DNA from 2 places in the Shewanella sp. SR43-4 genome. Region 2 is predicted to be linked to the other one. Evidence: riboswitches for the same ligand, from Rfam matches in the RefSeq annotation. Region 2 holds a riboswitch; the other holds the start of a gene.
What was found. Region 2 has a riboswitch for lysine ahead of H5123_RS12005 (Na+/H+ antiporter NhaC family protein). Riboswitches for the same ligand answer to the same signal wherever they lie in the genome.

Region 1: linked by a shared signal. The riboswitch ahead of lysC (lysine-sensitive aspartokinase 3) and the one ahead of H5123_RS12005 (Na+/H+ antiporter NhaC family protein) in region 2 are both predicted to bind lysine.

Annotation. Positions count from the first base shown of each region.
Region 1 is NZ_JACJEB010000012.1:12,968-16,395, forward strand. Features, by position in the region: gene H5123_RS14255 (succinylglutamate desuccinylase/aspartoacylase family protein) at 1-797, opposite strand, end outside; gene lysC (lysine-sensitive aspartokinase 3) at 799-2,193, opposite strand; lysine riboswitch at 2,328-2,502, opposite strand; gene H5123_RS14265 (DUF3293 domain-containing protein) at 2,770-3,216, opposite strand.
Region 2 is NZ_JACJEB010000009.1:79,698-83,125, forward strand. Features, by position in the region: gene H5123_RS12005 (Na+/H+ antiporter NhaC family protein) at 44-1,600, opposite strand; lysine riboswitch at 1,683-1,899, opposite strand; gene H5123_RS12010 (electron transfer flavoprotein subunit alpha/FixB family protein) at 2,258-3,181, opposite strand; gene H5123_RS12015 (electron transfer flavoprotein subunit beta/FixA family protein) at 3,183-3,428, opposite strand, start outside.

The DNA.
Region 1 (3,428 bases), on a different contig from region 2:
AAATAAGCCAATATACCTTTAGCATCCACGAGTGCGTCATCAAGATCAATGCGTTCTTGGCTGGCAAGCTCTAAGGTAAATGCCGACACGGGTACCGAAAAATCTCGGCCCTGGCTCACTGCATATTGAGTTAATTGCCACCATGGACAAAATGTTGCTTCATCCATCGCGCCACCAAAACTATTGGGGATAACGAGGGTATAGGGTATTGAAAAATATCTCGCGGCATCGATATCATACTCAGGACAATAAAGATGTTTACACGACTTAGGGCCAGTATGTAAATCAAGCACTATGTCGGCTTGGTGAGCCATGGTCTGTAAATTTACCGCCAGACGATGACCTGTTGAGATCCCAAAAGGTTGCGCTAAGCGCTTTTGGCATGCTTCCACTAACATCGAGCGATAAGCCTGAAACAAAGCGTTATCGGTTAAATGTTGGTGTTCGCGATACCAAGCTTGAACATCCACTTGGTGATCAAAATACTCTCGATTCCAATTAACACCTGTAATAGGGTCAAATCGTCCTAAGGTAAACTCGCCACTCTTCTGATTAATTCCTAGCGGATTAGCTAATGGCGCAAAGGTAATATTACCTAACACCTGATAACCTTCCAACAAGGTCATCAGTTGATAAATTACTGCATTGCCCTGCACTTCTGCGCCATGAACATTGGCCTGAATATAGGCACTAGGCGCAGAACTATCACTACCAATGAATGAATATAGCGGCACTGTCAATGCTTGCCCTGTCGCCAACTCCCCGACCTGAACAGACGATTGGATTGCTTTAGTCATCTCAACACTCAAACAGATTTTGATGTAAGGCATTAACCACTTGCGCCGCCTCAGATTCAGCCACCAACACACATAAATTATGTGGGCTAGCACCTTGACAAATCATCCGTACATTATGGTTTTCAAGCACTTTAAACACCCGGCTACAAATACCCGCCGTCGAGGCGATACGATTACCAATAATGGCGATTAAGGCTAAATTTTCTTCAACTCTGACACGACAATGCTGCGATAGCTCTTGTAATAACGATTCGCTTAATAATCCTTGCCCGCTTGAATCAGAACCCGTTTTATCCAGCGTTAGCGATACGTTTACTTCAGAAGTGGTGATTAAATCAACCGATATTTTATGCCTTGCTAAGGTTGCAAACGTTTCTGCTAAAAAGCCTTGAGCATGCAACATTTGTAAACTATGAAGATTCAATAAAGTTTGATCGCGGCGCAATGCAACGGCTCTAAAAACAGGGGTATCTTCCACTTGATGACGGATCCAAGTCCCCCCCATTTCAGGTGCTTTACTGGATCCTACAAACACCTGAATTTTTTGTCTAACGGCCGGTAAAATGGTCGCAGGATGCAATACTTTAGCGCCGAAGGTGGCCATCTCAGCCGCTTCATTAAAACTAATTTCTGCAATAGGGCGAGCATTAGGCGCAAGTCGAGGGTCAGTGGTATAAATTCCGGCAACATCAGTCCAAATTTCAACCGCTGTAGCACAGAGAGCTTCAGCAAGTAGAGCTGCTGAATAATCACTGCCTCCACGGCCTAATGTCGTGGTTTTACCACTGTCATCTGCGCCAATGAAACCTTGAGTGACAATGACATAACGGGCAAGTAACGGCTGTAAAAAATCACCTGACAATTTTGCTATAGCTTCAATTTGTGGTTCTGCACGGCCAAAATGACTGTCGGTACGTAACACTTGACGTACATCAAAATGATCGGATGCGGTGCCTTTTTCACGGATAACGGCTGAAAATAAAATCGAAGAACATTGCTCGCCCGTCGACAGTAATTCGTCCATCACCGCTTTGCTACGATCCAGCTCTAGCGATTCACTTAATACCGACATCCGGCTGAGAATTTTATCAATGCTGGCAGCCACGTCTTGAGGACGTCCTAATTCGTCTAGGATCGCATATTGAATTTTGGCGATTTGCTTAAGCAATATTAAACGACGTTCATCATTAACATTCGCTTGGGTTAGCTCTACTAATAAGTTAGTCACACCGCTGGAGGCGCTCACCACCACCAGACGAGTAGCAGGATTCGCCAAAACGATATCGGCACAACGACTCATAGAGGCATAGTCAGCCACTGACGTGCCACCAAATTTGGCAACCACTAATTCTGAGCGATGACTCTCAGGCGCAACATTATCTGGGGCAAGGTTCATACAGACGCCTCCGCAGTTTGCGAAAGACAACAAAATAAGATGTGATTTACTAACATGATATACGCTCCGAACACACTACGTTCGAAGAGCCTGGTGCTAAGATAACGCACCCTTATAGAAGGGAAACAGCAATCATCACCAGAAGCTCTCCACCAAAAAAATAGGTGACAATCGTTAGGATTCAGCCTAAACGACCGATATCAATGTTTGCCAAACAAACTGATACCTCGGCGCTAATCTCCATCATAAGTGGTCATTGGACTGGCATCCTCTCACTTACTACCTAGTTAACGCTCCTCTTCTGTTCCTCCCTAAGGAGGGAGTTGAAAATAGCAACAAATACCCTATCAAGTCAATCAGCAAAAACAGTAAAAAACACAGTTCTGCTAAAAATCGTGAATATTTGATAATTCAGGCACAGCAATAGCGGTTATATAATTGTTCTAAATTACGAAATAAAAGCCAATATCAAGCTAAAAAACATCATTAACGCAAAATGTCGAGACAATTACCACTGTATTGTATCTTTTTATAGTGCAATGTGTTGTTTAACCGTTTAATTGCTTGAATAACTTATCACTCATCACGGATATGACCGCACTCTGGCAGTTCATACACCAAACGCAGTCGGTGATTGAACGCCCCCATAGCCACTTCCGGTTTAATGGTATCAAGACATGCAATCAAGGATATTAAACCTCTATTAACGTAATAAATGGCATATTGATTAAACTCGCGACCAAGCTCAACAGCCTGTTCTTTATCAATAAAAATAGCCCAGCTCTTTTCCATATGCGACAAATCAGGTGCCGCACCGACTAGTGCGCGATAGGGACGATTATATTGTTGGATTTTAGATTGAAGCTGGCGATCAAGTAAGCGATTTTGACTAGGAGAGAGCCTAGTGCCGAGGGGGTTATGAGCAGTAACAATTGCAAATGGGAAATCATCAGAAAGACGCTGAGTGAACAAAAAATGAGTTGTTTGATAGTCATCCCACAATGAATCTATAACATTTTTCATAGTAAATTTTCGTCAATTAAGCCAAAAATAGTCTATCAGATAGCTTAAATATCTAAAAGGTTTGAGATCTAGATCACAAGAATAATATTTAAAAATCATTAACTATTATAATGTTATCAACATTAATCTTTTATGTACTTCATTGGTATATTAATTTTTTAACATTTAATTTGTTAACAAATACCTAAAACGAGTACAATACCCTCTACTCA
Region 2 (3,428 bases):
CTTAATCAATCGGCTTATTACTCATAAGTATAAGGATGTAGCATTACTTTTTTGCCCAAAAGTACAATACTAGGATACTGATAAGAAACAACGCACTACAACAAATCAATCCAGCCATTAACGAGCCCGTAAACCCAAGCACAATATAACCGACGAAACTAATCAATGCAGCGATAAGTGCATAAGGAAGCTGGGTCACCACATGATCGATATGATGGCAACTCGCCCCCGTTGATGACAAAATAGTGGTATCGGAAATAGGTGAGCAATGGTCACCAAATACGGCACCAGAAAGCACAGCTGCTAGCATAGGTAGCATCATGGTGCTATCACTTCCCATCGCCATATCGGCCGCTATAGGCAACATAATACCGAAGGTTCCCCAACTCGTTCCCGTTGAAAATGCGGTGATCCCAGCCAATAGAAATAACATGGCAGGCAATAGCGCAAACGGAATATTATCAGTTGCTAAACTGGCCATGAACTTACCGGTTTCAAGCTGACCAATGACACTTGATATCGTCCAAGCGAACAATAAAATATAAATAGCGGGTAACATTGAACGAGCACCAACAGAGATGCCTTTGAGCAACATAGACAGCTCTACTTTCTGTTGAAATGCCAACAACACTGTCGCAATCAAACCGACGATAGAACCAAAAAACAATGATGAACTCACATCAGTATTTTCAAATGCACCTAGTACACTAAACATCTGCTCTTTAGCCGCTAATGCTTCTGCCCCACTAGAGACCATAAAATAAAGGGTCGCAAATACTAATATCGCAATCGGTAAAAATAAACCAATCACTTTACCGGTATCAGCTTCAGGTAAATCAGTAACCGCTCCCGGTGGTTGGCCTTTTGATTCATCATACAACTCACCACGAAGTGCATTTAATTCATGCTGACGCATTGGTCCTATGTTTAAACTGAACGTCGCCACACACACTAGTAATAATAATGAGAACACGGCATAAAAGTTCATCGGGATCATCTGTATAAAGACACTTAAATGACCTGAGTCAGCAAAACCATGTGCAGTTAGAATGCCGCCAATAAGCGCAATAATATAGGCTCCCCAGCTCGATACCGGGGAAATAACGCAAATCGGTGCCGCGGTAGAATCTAAAATATAGGCAAGTTTTGCGCGTGAAATATGGTATCTGTCCGTGATAGGCCTTGAAATAGAACCTACGACTAAACTATTGAAGTAGTCATCAATAAAGACTACACAGCCTAAAAAAATGGTCATTAACTTAGCATCGCGCTTATTACGAATGCGCAGTTTGGCCCAATCAGCAAAAGCACGAGCAGAACCACTAACGGTGATCAATGCGGTTATCATGCCCAGCACAACCAAAAAACCTAAGATATATACGTTCCAACTATTCAGTGCAGCATCTTTCCAAACGAGCTGACTCGCTGTACTTAAAATATATTCGCTGCTACCAACCAATGAAAAATCGGTCAGCAATAAGGCACCAAAAATAATACCTAACCCCAAAGACAGCAATACCTTACGGGTTAAAATAGCAAGTGTAATTGCCAAAAGTGGTGGCAAAACAGAAAGTGCCGAATCGGCATAACTTATTATCATAATTTAATTATTTCTTCGTTGGATACGAATAGAGAAAAACTAGAAATAAGACTCGCCATACACAGAAAGTATATGGGTTAACTTATCTAGTAGCACTCCACAGAAATATCCATTTAATATGAATATCATTATTTTTATCACATAGATAAAAACACTATGACAGTACAGCCCCTTTCGAGAACTGGCCCAACAAATGAGGGCGATCACCTCACTTATTTCGGCATTGCATCCTTTTAGGTTGAATTATTGGCATCACCCAATTCAACCTGACTATTATGCAATGCACCTCTACTTTTGTATTTGTAATCATAAATAGCCCATTACAAACAGCGCGCACATACAATCATAAACCACACGCTCTATACCAGCAAAAAAGTCCTAAACTACAGCACAAATAACAATATTATTAACTATAGCCACAATTTAATAGCATTAGTTTAACGTTTCTAATGCAAATGCACACTATCGCACTGAATACAAAAACGGCAACTGGATAACCCGACTGACACCTTTGCTCATAAAAACATCCATATGATAAAAAATATCAATAAAAAAGGTTCCTACTTTACCAAGTAGAAACCTTTTAATCTGAACGATTGGCTAGTAGAACGACACGTTAAACAAGCTAATGACTCAATTGGGGTCAATAATATGCCATTAAAGCAGATTATTTAATGCAGGAATGGCTTCAAATAAGTCCGCGACTAAACCGTAATCTGCCACCTGGAAAATAGGCGCTTCAGGATCTTTGTTAATAGCCACAATCACCTTAGAGTCTTTCATTCCGGCAAGATGTTGAATCGCACCCGAAATGCCCACAGCAATATACAGATCAGGGGCAACAATCTTACCTGTTTGTCCCACTTGTAAATCGTTAGGCACAAAGCCAGCATCCACAGCGGCACGAGATGCACCTACTGCTGCGCCAAGCTTATCGGCTAGCTGTTCTAAAATAGCAAAGTTTTCACCACTCCCCATGCCGCGGCCACCAGAGACAATAATGCCTGCATTACCTAGCTCTGGACGTGCTGATTCAGTTAACGACTGAGACACGAACTCAGTGCGAGCATCAATAGCTTGACTTAGGTTAACCACTTCAGCATTGCCCGTTGACGCGACAGCATCAAATGCACTAGAACGCACAGTCATGACTTTCTTCGCGTCTAAACTCTGCACTGTCGACAGCGCATTACCGGCATAAATAGGACGCACAAAAGTGTCACTACTGACCACTTCAATGACTTCTGAAATTTGAGAAACATCTAACAATGCTGCGACACGAGGTAATGTATCTTTACCAATACTGGTTGCTGCAGCCAAGATATGTTCGTAATCAGCCGCAACCTCAACGACCAACTTAGAAACGTTTTCCGCTAATTGAGCACCATATTGAGTTGCATCAGCCACTAATACTTTACTCACACCGGCTAAGTGTTGTGCTGCCGTTACCGCAGCAGAACAATCAACACCCGCGACCAGTATATGAATATCACCGCCAATGGCGGCAGCTGCGCTAACGACTTTGGCCGTGTCAGTTTTCAAACTCACATTATCGTGTTCTGCTAATACTAAAATGGTCATGTTAGATCACCTTCGCTTCATTTTTTAACTTATCGACTAACGCCTCAACAGAAGACACCATAATGCCAGCTTTACGCTCAACCGGAGGTGTTACGCTGATCACTGTTTGATGTGTTTTCAAGCTCACACCTAAATCAGCCACAGTCATAATGTCTAATGGCTTGCGTTTAGCTTTCATAATATTGGGTAATGAAGCATAGCGAGGTTCGTTCAAACGTAAATCAACCGTGACAATGGCAGGTAAAGG